Regions from separate parts of the Martinezella sp. CNPSo 3890 genome, predicted to be linked through region 3. Evidence: predicted binding sites of a transcription regulator. Region 3 holds the regulator's gene; each other region holds the start of a gene.
The links. Region 3 encodes PhoB, which activates phosphate uptake and scavenging genes when phosphate is short. Its sites were predicted from a motif close to TGTCATNNANCTGTCAT; they were not measured.
Positions count from the first base shown of each region.

Region 1: AC13RC_RS18810 (DUF1045 domain-containing protein) is a predicted target of PhoB. The motif match lies at 2,675-2,691, and genes of this name have one in related genera.
Region 2: phnF (phosphonate metabolism transcriptional regulator PhnF) is a predicted target of PhoB. The motif match lies at 2,623-2,639, and genes of this name have one in related genera.
Region 4: AC13RC_RS11730 (LbetaH domain-containing protein) is a predicted target of PhoB. The motif match lies at 2,900-2,916, and genes of this name have one in related genera.

Region 1 is NZ_JBXSOR010000007.1:232,669-237,333, reverse strand. Features, by position in the region: gene AC13RC_RS18825 (immunity protein Imm33 domain-containing protein) at 1-62, shown strand, start outside; gene phnN (phosphonate metabolism protein/1,5-bisphosphokinase (PRPP-forming) PhnN) at 84-689, opposite strand; gene AC13RC_RS18815 (alpha-D-ribose 1-methylphosphonate 5-triphosphate diphosphatase) at 686-1,825, opposite strand; gene AC13RC_RS18810 (DUF1045 domain-containing protein) at 1,841-2,527, opposite strand; gene phnE (phosphonate ABC transporter, permease protein PhnE) at 2,717-4,063, opposite strand; gene phnE (phosphonate ABC transporter, permease protein PhnE) at 4,072-4,665, opposite strand, start outside.
Region 2 is NZ_JBXSOR010000008.1:78,979-83,643, forward strand. Features, by position in the region: gene AC13RC_RS19365 (acyltransferase family protein) at 1-788, opposite strand, end outside; gene AC13RC_RS19370 (class I SAM-dependent methyltransferase) at 919-1,740, opposite strand; gene phnF (phosphonate metabolism transcriptional regulator PhnF) at 1,842-2,600, opposite strand; gene AC13RC_RS19380 (extracellular solute-binding protein) at 2,823-4,070, shown strand; gene AC13RC_RS19385 (carbohydrate ABC transporter permease) at 4,080-4,665, shown strand, end outside.
Region 3 is NZ_JBXSOR010000001.1:23,788-28,452, reverse strand. Features, by position in the region: gene AC13RC_RS00155 (aspartate aminotransferase family protein) at 1-324, opposite strand, end outside; gene AC13RC_RS00150 (GcrA family cell cycle regulator) at 749-1,276, shown strand; gene phoB (phosphate regulon transcriptional regulator PhoB) at 1,366-2,049, opposite strand; gene phoU (phosphate signaling complex protein PhoU) at 2,081-2,794, opposite strand; gene pstB (phosphate ABC transporter ATP-binding protein PstB) at 2,845-3,660, opposite strand; gene pstA (phosphate ABC transporter permease PstA) at 3,676-4,665, opposite strand, start outside.
Region 4 is NZ_JBXSOR010000003.1:372,471-377,135, forward strand. Features, by position in the region: gene ligA (NAD-dependent DNA ligase LigA) at 1-1,032, opposite strand, end outside; gene AC13RC_RS11725 (CDP-diacylglycerol diphosphatase) at 1,460-2,119, shown strand; gene AC13RC_RS11730 (LbetaH domain-containing protein) at 2,228-2,860, opposite strand; gene recN (DNA repair protein RecN) at 3,062-4,665, opposite strand, start outside.

The DNA.
Region 1 (4,665 bases), on a different contig from region 3:
CGGTCGGAACGCGGTTCATCATCGACGATCAGGGTTATGAGGATGTGTGGCGGGTCGAATGATCTTCGATTGTCGCCATCAGACTATTTGCGGACCAGCGTTTCCAGGACGGAAATAATGGCGCGTTCGGCCTCTTCGAGCGTGCCGCTATTGTCGATATCGGCGACGTCGTAGCTGCCCTGAACGGTCAGTGCGCTTCTCTCCAGACGCTTCAGCACATCTTCGCGGCTCTCGCGTCCGCGCGCCATCAGTCGTTCGGCCAGCACTTCGCGGGACGCCGTGATGTTGATGACCTTCAGCCGCGGAAATGCGGCCTGGAAGCGGTGAAGCGCCGAGCGCGAGCCATTGGCGATGACCAGATTGCCGCGAGCGAGTTCATCGGTGACTTCAGCCGGAATGCCGTATTTCAGCCCATGCGCCTCCCAGGAAACGGCAAAGGCGCCGGCTTGCTCCATTCCATCGAAGTCAGCTTCGGAAACGCTTCTGTGGTCTTCATTGCCGGCATCGCCGTCCCGCGTGATGACGCGGCGGACGAAATGCACGTCAGACCGGCCGGCAAAATGCCGGGCGGCCAGATTCATCAGTGTATCCTTGCCGGCGCCGCTCGGCCCGACAACGACGGCCAGCGTGCCTGCTGTCGCATCCGTCAGGCCGAGGTTAGCCGGCTTGATCTTGGTTTCCGGGCTCATGCGACCCGCCGCCCTTCTCGCCAGACGGAGCGCGTGACCGGCACGCCGTGATCGCGGCGAACGCGCACGAGATCCGCCCGCAGCCCTTCGGCAATGCGGCCGCGGTCATTGAGACTGACCGTCTTTGCCGGCGTCGCCGTCACCATGGCAATCGCCTGCGGCAGCGAAATGCCCTCAACCTCATCAGCCAAGATGAAGGGTGCATGCAGCAGGCTGAGTGGCACATAGTCGGAAGACAGCACGTCAAGGACGCCGAGTTCGGCCAGATCGCGGGCGGCGATATTGCCCGAATGCGACTTGCCGCGGACGATGTTCGGCGCGCCCATCAGCACGCTCATGCCGGCGCCGTGCGAAGCCTTGGCGGCATCGATACTGGTCGGGAATTCGGCGAGGCGAACGCCGTAGTTGATGGCTTCGTCGACATGGGCAAGCGTCGCGTCGTCATGGCTGGCAACGGTGATGCCGCGATCGGCGCAGACCTTGGAGATCGCGTCGCGATGCGGCGTAGCATACTTGGCCGATTCCTCCTGGCGCTTGGCGACGAACTTGGCAAAGGCCTCGTCGCTGAGCCCGCGCTTCTTCTGATAGTAGAAGATATACTGATCCATGGTCTGGAACTGGCGCTGACCCGGTGCATGGTCCATCAGCGAGACCAGACGCACGTAAGGGTCCTTCTCGAAATCCTGGAAGTGGTCGAGCACGTTGTCGGAGGAGACTTCGCAGCGCAGATGGATCAGGTGATCGGCGCGCAGGCGATCTTCGCTTTGGGCGGCCTGGATGGCATCGGCCATATCACGCATCTCGCCCTTTTCGAAACCGCCGTCCTCGTCCGAGCCCATGCGTAGGCAGTCGAACACGGTCGTGATGCCCGAGGTGACGATCTGGGCATCATGCGCCTGGATCGCCGCCGTCTTATTCCACCGCACGCCCGGGCGCGGAGAATAGTGCGCCTCGAGATGGTCGGTATGCAGCTCGACCAGACCAGGGATCAGAAAATCGCCCTCGAAATCTTCGCCGATATCGGACTTGCCCTCGGAAATGGCGGCAATGCGACCGTCGCGAATCAGCACGGAACCTTCGACGATCTTGTCTTCGAGGACGATGCGGGCGTTGGAAAGGACGGTTTCTTTGGTCATATCGGCTCTTTCATATTAGGCGCCGGCAAGCGGCAGCCAGGAACGGACGGTAAAGGGAGCACTACGCTCTTCTTCGACGAAGACGGCGAGGCCGGAGATATCGAGCGGCTTGCCGGTATGTTCGGCGAAGCGCTCGGCGAGGATTGCCTGCAATTCGGGCTGACGCTCGGAAGGTACGCGTCCCGTCAGCGTCATGTGGAAGCGGAATTCGTCGTTGACGTAAGGATAGCCCCAGCGCAGCAGATTGGCGCGCTGCGGCTCGGTCAGGCCTTCCGGCTTGCGTCGCGCGATATCGTGATCCGACAGCGGCGCGCGGAATGGCTCGAAGGTCTTGACGACGCGCGAGGCGAAATCCTGCAGCGGCTGGTAAACGGAACCGGGAACGAGCGCAAAGAAATGGCCGAGCTGGCCAAGCACCAGCTCCGGAATGGTGAAAGCCTTGGTTTGCGAGGCGAATTCGGCGGCGACTTCGAGGAGATCGCGCTCGGTCACAGAAGCGGCTAGCTCGAACGGCGCCTTCAGCGTGGCATGGAAGCCGTAGCGGCGCGGATCGGCCGTCAGCTCGGCATGACCTTCCGGCAGCGGCGCCATGGCCTTGTCTGAAAAAATCTCATTCGAAAATGCATCGCGGCCCAGCCAGCGGGCAGCGAGAGATGTCAACGGATCGTCTTTGGGCGGCGTGAAATAGAGAGCATAGCGCAAGGCTGCATTCCTTGGAAAAATCGGCTGCGCGAGACACTGTTGGGTGATTTGCGACAAACCGCAAGAGCAGCAAGGCAGCAACGGTTCGAATCCGGCTAAAGCCAGCTTGGCCGCTGCGGTCTTGCCGGCCTGCGCTATCGGATTCCCGTGACAGAATGATGATGCGGAACGATTTTTTCCCGTTCTTTTTTATTTCGTTCGCGTGCCCATCAGCCGAGAGCGCAGGGCGTTGGATGCGGCGTCGAACAGGAAGACAACGATGAGGATCAGCAGCACCATATAGGCGACGTTTTCCCAGTTGGCATTGGTGCGCATTGCTTCCCAAAGTTTGAGGCCGATGCCGCCCGCGCCGACGGCGCCGATGATGGTCGCGCCGCGCACGTTCGATTCCCACTGGTAGAGCGTCTGGCTGACGATGACGGGCACGATCTGCGGCATGATCCCGTAGCGATGCACGAGAATGGTCGGCGAACCGGTGGATTTCACGCCTTCGCGCGGCTTGTTGTCGATGTTCTCGAGGCCCTCGGAATAGAGCTTGCCAAGCGTGCCCGTCTCGGTGAGGAAGATCGCGCCGCTGCCCGCGAGCGGGCCGGGGCCGAAGGCGCGCGTCAGGAACAGCGCCCAGATCAGCATGTCGACCGAACGCAGGAAATCGAAGAAGCGCTTGAGGATCTGGTTGACGAGTCGGCTCGGCGTGATGTTGCGAGCCGCCAGGAAGGCGAGTGGGAAGGCCGCGAGCGAGCCCAGCAGCGTGCCGAGGAAGGCCATGACGATGGTCTGGAACAGCTTGGTCCAGACGTCGCCATGCTGCCATGCGCCATTGTTCCAGATATTGTCGAAGGCCAGCGAGAGATTGGACTGAGCAGGATCGAGCCGCGGCCCCGAAACGATCAGGCTGATGACTTCGCTCGCCGGCTTGTCGAAGAAGGGCGAATGCGTATCGAAGACGAAGTTGGCCCAGCCGATGAACCGTTTGCGGATCTTCACGCGGTCGGTGGAAATGCTGGCGTCGCCTGCAAAGCCGAGATTGACGAGAATATTGTCGTCATAGACAGTCATCCAGCTTGGAACGGGCTCGGAACCGACGATTTTCGGCACATCGCCGGCAATATCGATCGGAATCGTGATGCCATGCGCGGTCACGATGGCCTGCGTCTTGGTAACGGTTACCGTGCGGCTTGTGCCGCTGACAGAAACGGTCATGCTGCCATCGGGGTTGGTCTTCACCCAGTCCGGGTTCGGATTATCGCCCAGGGGCGAAAAGCGCGGATATTTGATGCTGATCTTGTCGCCGGAGATGCGGAATTCCGGCTGCACGTCATAGCTCACCCATTCGCTGAGATAGATGCCGACCCGCTCCCAATGCGCTTCCGAAATGACCTTCGGCAGGTCGAAGAACCATACGGCATAGATGCCGTAGAGGATGACGCCGATGAAGATCATCAGCGCGCCGAAGCGCTGGCGGAAGGACCGGTGAAGAACTTCCGGGTAACGCGCTTCGATTTCCTGCATGCGGCCGGCGTCGATGACAGACATGGATAACCTCAATGCTGCAAAAGGAAGGCATGCTCGCCGACGAGGCGGCGGCGGAGCCATGCGGAAAACTGGTCGACGGCGATGATCGTCAGGAAGAGAAGCAGCACCAGCGCCAATGTCTTGGCGCCGAAACCGCGTGAAATCGCAAGTTTGAGCTCTTCGCCGATGCCGCCGCCGCCGACGGCGCCGATGATGGTTGAGGCGCGAACGTTGATCTCCAGACGCAGCAGCGCGTAGGACATGAAGTTCGGCAGCACTTGCGGCAGGGCGGCAAAGCGCACGCGCTCGCTCCAGCTCGCGCCGACGGCACGCATGCCCTCGTCAGGCTTCATGTCGATATTCTCGACCACTTCGTAGAAGAGCTTGCCAAGCGCGCCGATCGTATGCAGGCCGACGGCGATGATCGCGGCGATCGGGCCGATCGACAGGATCGCCGAAAACAGGCCGGCGATGACGATTTCCGGAAAGGCGCGCAGAAGTTCCATGATGCGCTTCGTCACCAGCCGGATCGGATGGGACGGCGACATGTTGCGTGCGGCAAAGAAGCTCAAGGGCACGGCAAAGACGAAGCCGATGATGGTCGATACCAATGCCACGTTGAT
Region 2 (4,665 bases), on a different contig from region 3:
GCATCGTTCCAAAGCGTGGAGACATGAACGAAGCCAAGAAGCCCTATGGCCACGAGCCCGAACGCAATACCCTTGCCGATCCTCACGCCGCTGCGGAAAATCAGAGCGACATAGACGCCAAACAGGAACTCCAGAATGATCGGGCTCGTCCAGAATGCTATCTGGACATGGCTGGCGTCAACGAGATTTCCGACGAGCGCCATGCCGACCATGAGCACCGACAGCCAGATGACCCCCACCCTTATCGGCAAAAGGAGCGCCAGTGCGAAGAACACATAGAACAGCATCTCGTAATTCAGAGTCCAGCCAAGCGCGAGCACCGGCCTGATCTCCCCCACGCCACGCCCAGACGGAATGAAGAAATAGGAGGCGAGAACATGGGATATGGAGCCGACGGGAACGACGAGCAGCGAGGGTGCCGCGAGCGCGCCAAGCAGCATGATACTCGTCAAAAGCCAATAAAGGGGGACGACACGAGCGCAACGCCGTAAAAAAAAATGCAGCGGAGCGCCGCCCTTGCCGAACTCCGATGCCGCAGTGTGGGTCATGATGAAGCCGGAAAGAACGAAGAAGATGTCGACGCCGAAACCGAGATTCCAGGCAGAGCCATCGACCGCTGCACGTCCTGTCGCTGCTGCAAGGATCTCTGTTTCGTGCAGAGCATGGGCGATGACCACGGAAGAGGCTGCGAGCGCGCGCAGCACCTGAAGGTTCAAGAGCATATGATCGGATTTGCCGGCGTTGCCGCCCGCATCTCGTCCCTCAGGTATTTCCTTATGAAACCTCACCGGAAAGCTCAGCGAATATTGCCCTGGATCTCCATTTGGTATCCGCGACAATATAACAACTCGTCGCCGCATGCATAAATCGGCAACCCTGCTTTAGATTATAGTTATTCTTCAGTTAATATTTCAGACATTAGGCAGGATAAGCCGTCGCCAGGATGATATGTGCCTGAATTTTAGCAGCAACTTCGCCGCTACCGTGTCTGGCTTCGATTGCGGCGGCGACATAGTCGGTCGCAGCCTCCAGCTTCTCCGCTTCTCTGGCTTCGATTTCGTTACGAAGCAGAGTTCCCTGACAATAAGCGACGGCCGGAAGACGCGGCGAAGATGCCCGGCTTTGCTCGGCCCTCGTTTCAATCACAATTTCGGAGAAACCAGCGTTCTCGAGATCGCCGCGAATCCGATCCACATCGTGATAGCCATGCGGAGTGCGCGCCAGAAAGCGTGGCGGATCGTTGGGAAAAATCCGGGCAAGCGCGTTCGTGACATCATCCGCGAATATGTTCTCTTCGATGCGGTCCCAGACGTTGAAGAGGAAATGTCCACCGGGCTTCAGAACGCGCTTTGCCTCGCGATAGGCCGAGATACGGTCCGGAAAAAACATGGCGCCGAACTGGCAAAAGACGAGATCGAAGGATGCATTTTCGAAGGGCAACGACTGGGCATCCGCCTGCTGCCATGTGATGCGGCTGTCGGGAGCCTGCCGCGAGGCGGCGTAATCGAGCATCGGCTGGTTGAGGTCGGTGACGACGTAGTTTGCACCGGGGGATAATTTCGGCGCCAATGCGCGGGTGACAACGCCGGTGCCTGCAGCGATTTCCAACACTGCGTCGGGCCGCAAGGACGCTGCTCGCTCGGCTATATCTGCCGCGTAAGGCTCGAAAATCAACGGCACCATATGGCGGTCGTAATTTTCCGGAATCGAGCCAGCGAATAGCTTGTCTGCCTCCAACATCGCATCACCCGCTGCGCGCCTGAGAAAGCCCGATACTAGCATATCGCAGCAGACGCGTCATTCAGGTTCTGAAGAGACCCAATCGCGCGGAACCGGTCTATTCAGCCCGCGTCACCGCGCGCAAGCACGTCCAGAAGCTGGCTGGTGTTGTCGATGGAGAATTGCACGCGCTCGCCCGGCCAGACGGATTCCGAATAGGAAATCGGCGTGCCCTTGAGATCGACGTCCACCTTTCTCGACACAGCCACCGGCTGAGACATGGACTGGCAGAGCTGTTTCGCCTCTTCGCTTGTCGGCAGACGGACGACGATATCCGTGCGCAGGCGGATATAGTCGGGGATACCGTATTCGGCCAGAATGACGGTGACGCTTCGCCCGCTGCGCCGCGCCTCGTCGAAACCTGGAAAACGGCGCACCGGATAGTAAGCATGCGAATAGTTGATCGGCTCCTCGTCGGCAAAGCCGCGGCGGACAATATGATAAACCGGCTCACCAAGTGGAAGCCGCAAAGCCTCTGCGATCAATTCCGAAGCCGGGACAACCTCCTCATGAATGGCCTGACCGAGCGGTTCTCTGCCTTGATCGAGCAGGTTCTGGGAAAAGCGCGTGCGTTCGGACAGGCGATAATCGAGTCGACTATCCCTGACGAAGGTTCCGCGCCCCTGCTCGACCAGCACGAGCCCCCGGCTTTCGAGACGGGAAATGGCGCGCCGTATGGTGTGCCGTCCGACGCCGAAACGTTCCATCAGGTCGGATTCCGTCGGAAGCTGCGCCTTTGGTGACAGGCGACCGGTCAGGATATCCTCCGCAATATCGCTCTCGACCTGTTGCCATTGCCCGTGCAGCAATTTCTTCTCCATGCCTGCCTTCCGAATTCAACCATGTCATTCGAATGTCATATATCGGCTACAGCATCGATTTTCAATCTGTGCCCGATATCGGAAATCCAACAAACAGCAGCCAAAGTCAATTTTGCCCTCGAGCTTTAGCTCTTAGCCACGCTTTCCTTCATATGGGTGTCACTCGCCATCGTTAGGTAAATATCCGAATGTTTTATTAATCATTCGGATATTGAGGATAAGATGGTAAGACTTGATCGTCGTCAATTTATCGCGGGCACGACCGCAGTCATCGGCACATCGATCGCTTTGACCGGCAAGGCCCGGTCCGCCGACGCGGCTATCGAGATTTCGAGCACCTGGGGTTCCGACAAGCCGTTCCAGAAGGTTGTCGACGCTTTCAATGCCAAGCAGCTCGGCATAACCGTTACCAACCGTTTCGACGGCGACTACGAGGCCGTGACCGCCAAGGCGGTCGCGAGCGTCGCCGCTGGCCGTCCGCCGGCCATGATGATCACCGGCTGGAAGTTCGGCTATTTCGCCAAGCGCACGCTCGGCGCCCGCGACCTTCGCGAGATCAATTCCGCAAAGGCAGAGGCAATCCTCGCCAATTTCCGCCCGTCGGTCCTACCACTGGTCACCATCGACGGCGCCGTCATCGGTCTTCCCTGGGCGATGTCAACGCCGATAACCTATATCAACAGCGACATGTGGAAGGCTGCCGGCCTCGATCCCAATCTACCGGAAACACCGGATACCAAGTGGCTCTACGAAAGCGCCCGCAAGCTTGATGCGGCCCTGAAAGGCAAGCATCCGACCTATCGCTCGCCGATCTCCCTCTCCAACAACGAATGGACGAGCCAGTCCTTCATCCAGAATGCCGGCGGCTTCATCATCGATCCCGACGGCAAGTTAGCCCTAAACAGCGCGGAAGCCATCGCCGGCATGACCGAATATTGCGCCCCGGCCCATGAAGGGCTTTGGCTGCCCGTCAGCGACAAGGAGCAGACGGCCGCGTTCCAGTCCGGCGCACTTGCGATTTGCACGACCAGCTCGACCGCCGCCGTCACCTTCCCCTTCGGTGCGGCAAAGGCTGTCACGGCCAAATTCCCGGGGCTTCCGGGACATCAGCGCAAGATGAACAGCGGCGGCAATTTCCTTGCCATTTACACGCGCAACAAGGAACAGGCGGAGGCCGCTCTAGCCTTCCTCGAATTCTGCGCATCGAAGGAAGGCCAGACGCTTTGGTCTCAGACCGGCTACCTCAACACGTCGACGCACGACATTCCGCTCATCAACGAGTTCATGAAGCCGGCGGCGGCTCAGCTCGGCGATGGCCTGACCGCAGAGACGATCTGGCCCGGCAAGCGCGGCCTCGAAGGACAGGCCGTGTGGCGCAAGTGGGTCTCGCGTATGCTGCTCAAGGAAACGACGGTTGCCGACGGTATCAAGGGCGCTCATGACGAGCTTGCTGGGCTGATTTCGGCATAGGTTCGCATCATGCCATTTCGTCTTCGATCGCTGGCCCCCTACCTCTTCGTGGGGCCAGCCGTTTTTTCCGTGGCGATATTCCTCTATGGCCCGCTGATAGCGTCGATGTTGTTATCGGTGGTCGACTGGAATCTGCTGTCGGCAGACATCCGCTTTGTCGGCGTCGATAACTACGCGTCCATCTTCGACAATCCAGATTTCCGCATGGCGGCCTGGAATACGCTGCTTTACTGTGTCGTCCTCATCCCGGCCGAGATCGTCATCCCACTGATCTTCGCGCTCATGCTGCATTCGGTGCGCAAGAATCCGCTGCAAGGGCTTTATCGTGGCAGCCTGTTCCTGCCGACGATTGTCGCCTATTCGGTGGCAGGCGTTGCCTGGTCCTGGCTTTTCAATCCGGTCAACGGTCTCTTCAACGAGGTGCTCGGCCATTTCGGCGTTTCGCCATCGCGCTGGCATACGGATCCGAACCTTGCGCTCCTCTGTGTCAGCCTCGTCACCTTCTGGAAGACCTTCGGCCTCAACATGCTTTTGTGGCTGGCAGCGCTCGCGAACCTGCCGCATCAGCTGCGTGAGGCGTCTGAGCTCGACGGTG
Region 3 (4,665 bases):
CGTCTTGATGGCGCATTCCAGCGCCTCGGCGCCCGAATTGGTGAAGAATACCTTGTCGGCGAAGGTCGCTTCCGTCAGCCGCTTCGACAGCTTCTCCTGACCTGGCACCTCGTAGAGGTTCGACAGGTGCCAGACCTTGTCGGCCTGGGCCTTCAATTCGGCGACGAGATGAGGATGGGCGTGACCGAGCGAGTTGACCGCGACGCCGGCTGCGAAATCGAGGTAGCGCTCGCCATTTTCGGTGACCAGCCAGACGCCCTCGCCTCGCTCGAACCGTAACGGAGCGCGCATATAGGTGTCATAAAGCGGCGTGGTCTCGGCCATGGCCATATCTCCTGATCACAACTTTAAGGACCGATCGCTTCGATTTGATGAAACGGGTCCGAAAAAATCAAAAATGCCGCCTTGCGGCGGCCTGGGCACTATTGATGTTTTGCACCGCGATGTCAACAAAACTGGCGTTTTAGCAGTTGCGAGAAAGCGCTTGCCGGCAAAAGAGATGGGTTGGGCGGCGCCTATGGCAGAAATGCCACGCCCGGACAGCAAGTTGGGGAAAACCTCGAAATCGATTCCTCAAGATTCCCGCGACTCTTGTCACGGAGTCAGCCTCACACTAGGTTAAAAAGCAATTGCTAGACTGCATGCGGCGGAACTAGTCACCACAATTTTAGAGCGTTTCGCGCCTCGTTCCCATGCGAGGCAATGGTGAGGGATTCTGCCATCGGAAACGCGACAGCGGAGACAGGGCATGAATTGGACAGACGAACGCGTCGAGAAGCTGAAAAAGCTATGGTCCGAAGGGTTGAGCGCCAGCCAGATCGCTGCGCAGCTCGGTGGCGTGAGCCGTAATGCCGTTATCGGCAAGGTGCACCGCCTGAACCTTCCTGGCCGAGCGAAGGCCGGCGGCACGGCAACCGCGACGCGCACGCCAAAGCGCAGTGCCGCGGCTCCTCGCGCAACGACCTACGGCTCGCGCGTCGCTACCCGCACCGTGGTCGCCCGCCAGCAGGGCGCAACCATGCTGAAGGAAGAGATCGAGATCGATTCCGTCAATGAAATTCAGTATCGCCCGGCATCGAACGTCGTCGTTCCGATCTCCCGCCGCCTCGGCCTGACGGAGCTGACGGAACGCACCTGCAAATGGCCGGTCGGGGACCCGCTGAAGGACGACTTCCACTTCTGCGGCAATGACAGCCCGGATTCGTCGCCCTACTGCACCTATCATCAGCGCATGGCCTACCAGCCAGTGCATGACCGCCGCCGCAACAACGGCTGAAAGTTACCGCAAGACAAAGAGAAACGGGCCCCTCGAGGCCCGTTTTTCTATTTCCGCCGCTATTTAGTAACACCCGAGCGGCAAGCCGCTCAGGCTTCCATGGAATAGCCCGCGCCGCGAACGGTGCGGATGACATCCTGCATATTGGAGAAATTGAGCGCCTTGCGCAGACGGCCGACATGGACGTCGACAGTGCGTTCATCGACGTAGATATCGTGCCCCCATACGCCATCGAGCAGCTGCGAACGCGAGAAGACGCGGCCTGGCGAAGACATCAGGAACTCCAGCAGGCGGAATTCTGTCGGCCCCAGCCGGACTTCGCGGCTCTTGCGGTGGACGCGATGGGTTTCGCGGTCCAGCTCGATATCGCCGCAACGCAGCACCGTGGAGAGAACCTCCGGGCGGGCGCGCCGCAGCATCGCCTTGACGCGGGCCATCAGCTCCGGCGTCGAGAACGGCTTGACGACGTAATCGTCCGCGCCGGTCGAAAGTCCGCGCACGCGCTCGCTTTCCTCGCCGCGGGCCGTCAGCATGATGATCGGCAGGCGCTCCGTCTCCGGCCGCATACGCAGCCGGCGGCAGAGCTCGATGCCGGACACGCCGGGGAGCATCCAGTCGAGGATCAGGAGATCGGGGATGCGCTCCTGGAGACGCAGCTCGGCCTCATCGCCTCTGAGGATGGTGTCGACCTCGAAGCCTTCGGCCTCAAGATTGTAGCGCAGCAGAACGCTAAGCGCTTCCTCGTCTTCTACAACAGCAACTCTCGGAACCATGCGCCTATGGTCTCCTTTCTTCGCTTCCAGATTATTCCGTCACTGCGCCGACGGTGTTGGCGGTATCGTCCTTCGGGCGCTCGCCTTCCGGCTGAGCACCGGTCGCCATGTAATAGATCGTCTCGGCGATGTTGGTGGCATGGTCGCCGATGCGCTCGATGTTCTTGGCGCAGAAGAGAAGATGCGTGCAGGTGGTGATGTTGCGCGGATCTTCCATCATGTAGGTCAGCATCTCGCGGAAGAGCGAGGTGTACATGGCGTCGATTTCCTCGTCGCGTTCGCGGATCGACACGGCCTTGTCCGGCGAGCGGGTGGCGTAGACATCAAGAACTTCCTTGAGCTGGCTCAGTGCCAGTTCGGAGAGGTGTTCGATGCCACGAGCGAGACGACGCGGCACGCCCGTGCCCTGAACGGCGATGACGCGCTTTGCGGTATTCTTGCCGAGATCACCGACGCGCTCCAGATCGGAGGCGATGCGGATCGAGCCCATGATTTCGCGCAGGTCCGCTGCCATCGGCTGACGACGAGCGATGGTGACGATCGCCTTGTCACCAACTTCGCGCTCGGCATGGTCGAGAACGACGTCGTCGGAGATGACCTTCTGGGCCAGGGCCGCGTCGCTGTTGACGAGAGCGCGTACGCTGTCGCTAACCATCTGCTCGGCCAGGCCGCCCATTTCGGCAATGCGGCGCGTCAGAAACTTCAGGTCTTCGTCATAGGCAGAGAGAATGTGAGTGGAGACCATTTTTCTATCCTCAAGTGAACTGTGTGAAAGGAGCCGCGCGCCTGCCATCATCAACCAAAACGGCCCATGATGTAATCCTGCGTGCGGAAATCGTCGGGATTGGTGAACATCTTATCGGTGTCGTTCTCCTCGACCAGGTGGCCGAGATGGAACATTGCGGTACGCTGCGAGACGCGGGCGGCCTGCTGCATGGAATGCGTCACGATGACGATGGTGAAATTCTCCCGAAGCTCGTGGATGAGATCCTCGACCTTGGCGGTTGCGATCGGATCGAGCGCCGAGCACGGCTCGTCCATCAGGATCACCTCGGGGCTGACCGCGACGGCGCGCGCGATGCAGAGGCGCTGCTGCTGGCCGCCCGACAGGCTCGTGCCGGCGTCATGGAGCCGATCCTTCACCTCACCCCATAGACCGGCCTTCTGCAGACTGGTTTCGACGATATGCTCGAGATCGGCCTTTGAGCGATGCAGGCCATGGATGCGCGGGCCGTAGGCGACGTTCTCGTAGATCGACTTCGGAAACGGGTTGGGCTTCTGGAAGACCATGCCGACGCGGGCGCGCAATTCCACGACATCGATGCTGTCGTCGTAGACATCCTGATCGTCGAGCGTGATCTTGCCGGTGACGCGGCAGGTCTCGATGGTATCGTTCATGCGGTTGAGGCAGCGCAGGAAGGTGGACTTGCCGCAGCCGGATGGGCCGATCAGAGCCGTCACCGTATTGGCGCGGATCTTCAGATTGACGTCGAAGAGCGCTCGCTTGTCGCCGTAGAACACAGAAACGTCCTGGCCGATCATCTTGTAGGGGATCGTGGTCATCTTCTTGGCCAAGGCTCTTTCGCTGGCAGCTTCCGTCATCATGTTCATTTCGTGCGCCCTCCTTTACCAGCGCCGCTCGAAACGACGGCGCAGCAAGATGGCGCCGATGTTCATCGCGACGAGGAAGAAGAGGAGCACGATGATGGCACCAGACGTCCTTTCGACAAAGGCACGCTCGGCTTCGCTCGCCCACATGTAGATCTGCACCGGCAGCGCCGTCGAAGGATCGAGCGGCGATGTCGGATAATTGGCGACGAAGGCGACCATGCCGATCAGAAGAAGCGGCGCGGTCTCGCCGAGCGCATGGGCAAGCCCGAGGATCGTGCCGGTCAGAATGCCAGGCATCGCGAGCGGCAGAACATGATGGAAGACCATCTGCATGCGCGATGCGCCAAGACCGAGCGCTGCGCTACGGATCGACGGCGGCACGGCACGCAAGGCGGAGCGCGTGGCGATGATGATCATCGGCAGCGTCATCAGACTCAGCACGAGACCGCCGACCAGCGATGCCGAGCGCGGCAGCCCCATCATGTTGATGAAGACCGAGAGACCCAGCAGGCCAAAGACGATCGAGGGAACGGCAGCGAGATTGTTGATGTTGACCTCGATCAGATCCGTCAGCCGGTTCTTCGGTGCGAACTCTTCCAGATAGATCGAGGCAGCAACGCCGACCGGCAAGGCAAGTACGAGAACGGTCAGCATTAGGTAGAGCGAGCCGATCAGCGCGACACCAAGCCCGGCGGCTTCCGGCCGGCTCGAATTGCCCGACAGAAAGAGACCGCTGTTGAAGGCCTTGTGAAGCGCGCCGCTTTCGCTGAGTTGCTTCATCCATGCGACCTGGCGGTCGGAAATCTTGCGATCCTTCTCGCTGACGGTCAGATCGATCTGCCCCTTGTTGGCGGAATCGATGTTGGCGCTGGCCAGGAATGTGACGTTCTGTGTCGTCCCGATGATCGAGGGGTTGGCAACGACTCTGTCGCGCAACACGATCCTGGCGCTGTCCGACACCATCGCCATCGCCTCGCGCACAAGCGTGCGATTGGCCGGATCGAT
Region 4 (4,665 bases), on a different contig from region 3:
GCCGACCTGGATGTCGATGCCGACCAGACGTGTGAAGGCCTGTTCCGCCGGGAATTTATGCGCAGTCGCCCAGCGCGGCGAGCGCGAGCGGAAACCAAGGCGGGCCTGCAATTCCAGGCTATCGACCTTATAGACGACACCGTCGATATCATAATCGAGATCCGGCCGCTGCAGGCCGATCTCCTCGTAGTGGCCGAGAATGTCGGCGACCGAACTTAGCCGCTCCATCAGCGGATTGACGGGAAAGCCCCAGGATTTGAAGGTCTGCACCATACCGTATTGCGTATCCGCCGGCATGTCGGACATCTCGCCCCAGGCATAGGCGAAGAACTTCAGCTTGCGGCTCGCCGTCACCTTCGCATCGAGCTGACGCAGCGATCCGGCGGCCGTATTGCGGGGATTGACATAGGTCTGCTTGCCCTCGGCCTCCATCTGTGCATTGAGCGCCAGGAAATCGCTCTTGGCCATATAGACCTCACCCCGCACTTCGACGACGGAGGGAGCGCCTGCTGGCAAAGTCTGAGGGATTTCCTTAATGGTCCTGATATTGGCCGTAACATTCTCGCCTGTCGTACCATCGCCGCGCGTCGCCGCGCTGACCATGCGGCCATTCTCGTAACGGATCGACATGGAAAGTCCGTCGATCTTCGGCTCGGCAGTAAAGGCGATCGAATTATCCGGCAAGCGACCGAGGAAACGATAGACGCCGGCGACGAAATCCTCGACATCCTCCTGTGAGAACGTGTTGTCGAGCGAGAGCATCGGCCTTGCATGGACAACGGGAGCAAACGTCTCAGATGGCGCAGCGCCGACCCGTCGCGACGGGCTGTCGGCGCGAATCAATGCGGGAAACCGCGCCTCGATCTCGTCGTTGCGCCGCTTCAGCGCATCATATTCGGCATCCAAAATCTCCGGCGCATCCCTGCCATGATAAAGCGCGTCGTTGCGCGCGATCTCCGCAGCCAGGTAGGCAAGCGCCGCGGCCGCTTCCTCCTCGGTCAAATCCTCGACGGGCTTCTGTTCGGTGCTCATGAATCTACACTCCCCGATTTCGAAGATGTTTTAGAGCACTTCCGCGAAAAGTGCGAAGCGGTTTTCAGCTCGGGGCACGTAAAAACAAAGGGAAAAATCTGCAATTCAATTGCCGGACCGATAAAGGTGGCGGCGCTGCTCACGACAACTTTACGCCGTGATCTGTCGTCCTTGGTGTTACAGATGCGGGAAGCATCAGCGTCCAGTTAGCCCCGGTGGAATTCCCTATCCAATTCCTGCGGCAGCGGCTCTTCCGCGTCTATCGCAGAGGATTTAAGGTAGGCTATATTATGAGAAGCACATCTCTGGAAGTGATTGGATCATTGGCAGAAATTCGAAATCACGCATGAAGCACCGTCTTACCGTTCTCTCTATTTTCCTCGTCGTTGCAGTCTTGATCATGAGCTCATTCGTCAGCCGCTCCGCTTTGGGGCTGGTCGTCAGAGCCTGTGAAATCAACTCCACCCTGACAGGGTCGCCATATCCGTGCCTCAAGATCGTCCAGTCGCAGGACCCTTTGTCTTCATACGTTGTTCTTCGTGAGCCTGCTGACAAGGAGCGCACCATCCTTGCACCGCTCGCCGATGTACCCGGCATCGAAGACCCACGCCTTCTGACCGCGGGTGCGCCGAACTATTTTGAGGAAGCGTGGAAAGAGCTATCGGCAATCGATCCGCGCTCAACGAAGGCTTCGAGACAGAATTTTGCTCTGGCGATAAACGCCGCCAGCTGGCGCACACAAGATCGGCTTCATATCCACATGGGGTGCGAGACACCTCGCTTTCGCGCGCTCTTGAAGGCCCATGCGACGGAAATTGAAAGCGGCCGGTTTACGGACTTGAAGACCCGAGCTGGTTGGTGGGCAACTTTCCATACGGCCGATGACCTTTCGAATTTGAACCCGCTGCAGCTCGTCGCAGATGGTGTCGATGGCGCTCGTTCAAATATGGAAAACGTCGTGGTCGGCGTCTTTGGCGCTGCATTGCCCGACGGGCAGCATGGTTTCTATATTCTGGCAAGAATAAACGAGGCTTACAAATCCCGTGGCTCCGCGGAGGATATGATCGATCCCAAATGCCGGCTCTGATGCATGTCGCTCAGAAGTTCGTACGTCGGCCGAACTCATTCACAACCTCCCGTCCGATTTCGTAAGATGACACGGCCAAGGCTGGGCGCCCAACTCGTCAAAAGCGGATCAGGACCAGCGCTCGCAGAAGGCCTCGATGTCACTTGACTGAAAATCGGCAAGCCGCTCCATGATGGTTTCGAAAGGCCAATCCCACCAGGCGATGGACGTCAGTCTTTCTGCAATGGTTCGCGTGAAGCGCTCTCGAATGAACTTGGCGGGAATACCACCGACGACAGTATATGGTTGGACATCTTTGCTGACGACCGCGCCCGCTGCAAGCACGGCGCCGTTTCCAACCTTTACGCCCGGCAAAACAATCACGCCATGACCAATCCAGACATCGTTGCCGATGACAGCGCGGTCTTCCTTTCGCCGATCGAAAAAGGCGTGGTCCCGCACGGCGCCCGCCGCGTAATATTCCGGACAATAGGTGAAACGATGCATGGATGGTCGGTTCATCGGATGATTGGGAGCGCCAATTCTGACCTCTGCCGCAATGGCGCAGAACTTTCCAATCGTTGCGTCACCGACAATGCAGCGCGGCCCCAAGTAAGAGAAATCTCCGAGTTCGGCAGTGTGCAGAGATGTGTCCGCCAAAATCTCACAGCATCTGCCGATGCTCGAATCCCTTATGTTCGCCGTCGGGTGGATGACGGTTTCTGCGATTTTTGGGCGATTGGGTTGTGTGGTTGAGTGCATTGACGGTCTCCGGATTCCGGGCCTGCCTAGCCGGGGACGATGAAGGATATATGACGCAAGACCGTCGAAAAACCGAAGCAAGATGCCGACGGCAGATGACGGGTTCAGGCGCGTTTCAGCGCTATAGTCGCTGAGCTTGCTGCTATGCCCGCTTCGGGCAAGTCGCCACCGGCATCTGCTCCGACAACATCACAGGAGAGATCACCCGTTACCGGCCAGCAAGCGCTTGGCAGCCGCCCTCGCCTCTTCGGTTACCGAAGCACCCGCGAGCATGCGGGCGATTTCCTCGGTGCGATCCTTCGGCTCCATGGTGGCGACGCGTGTGGAAATTTTTTCCGAGCCGTCCGCGACGGGTCCCTTGGAGATCAGGAGATGGGTTGCAGCGCGGGCAGCGACCTGCGGTGCATGGGTGACCGACAGCACCTGCACGCGATCAGACAGGCGCTTCAGCCGCTGGCCGATCGCATCCGCGACCGCGCCGCCGACACCAGTGTCGATTTCGTCGAACACGAGGGTCGGCGCAGAGCCGCGATCGGCAAGCGCAACCTTCAATGCCAGAAGGAAGCGCGACAGCTCGCCGCCAGAGGCGACCTTGGTGATCGGTCCCGGCCGCGTGCCAGGGTTGGTCTGCACATGAAATTCGACAACGTCGATACCCTCGGCTGTCCCAGCTTCTGGATCGCTTGATATCTCCACCATGAAACGCGCACGCTCGAGCTTCAAGGCCGGCAGTTCGGCCATGACGGCTGCGGCCAGAGCCTCGCCGGCATGGTGACGTTTCTCCGACAGATTGCGTGCGGCGACATCATAATCCGCCTTGGCGGCGGAAAGCTCGGCAGCAAGGCGCGCCAGTCGCTCTTCGCCGGCGTCGAGATCGGCTAGATCCGAAATCATGCGTGCGGCCAAGGCTGGCAGTTCCGTTACCGGCACGGAATATTTGCGCGAGGCACCCCGCAACGCGAAGAGGCGCTCTTCGACACGCTCAAGTTCGCGCGGATCATATTCCGTTTTGCGGAGTGCTGCCTCCACTTCCATTTGCGCGTTGGACAGCTGATCGAGAGCGGCATCCAGCAGCGCCACGGTATCTTCAAGCAAGCCCGGCGCTTCGTGGCTCTTGCGCTCCAATCGGCGCACCAGCGATGCGATATGCGGCACGGGCGATGCGTTGCCATTGAGGAATTCGGAAGCCTCGGCGATATCCCCCGCAATGCGCTCGGCTTTCATCATCCGCGAGCGCTTCTCAGCCAGCTCATCCTCCTCACCATCCTGCGGCGAGAGCTTCTCCAGCTCCTCGACGGAGGCGCGAAGATAGTCCGCTTCACGCGCTGCCTTCTCGACCTGCTCTCGATGCTTCTTCAAGGTGCGCTCGGTATCGCGCCAGATTTTGTGCAACCTGCCGACCTCCTGCGCCTCTTCGGCGAGGCCGGCAAAGGCATCCAGCAAAGTGCGGTGCGCGTCGGTATCGACGAGCGCTCGGTCGTCATGCTGACCGTGAATTTCGACGAGAAGCTGGCCGATCTGGCGCATGAGCTGCACGCTGAGCGCCTGGTCGTTAACAAAGGCCTTGGTGCGGCCATCGGCGGACTGCACACGGCGGAAAATCAGATCGCCGTCATCGTCGATGCCATTTTCGCGCAGGAGCTTGCGGGCCGGATGCTGTGTACCGACATCGAAAACCGCAGTCACCTGGCCGCGATCCTCGCCATGGCGCACGAGCCCGCCATCGCCGCGCCCGCCAAGGGCAAGCGACAGACTGTCAAGCAGGATGGATTTGCCCGCACCCGTCTCGCCGGTCAACACCGAAA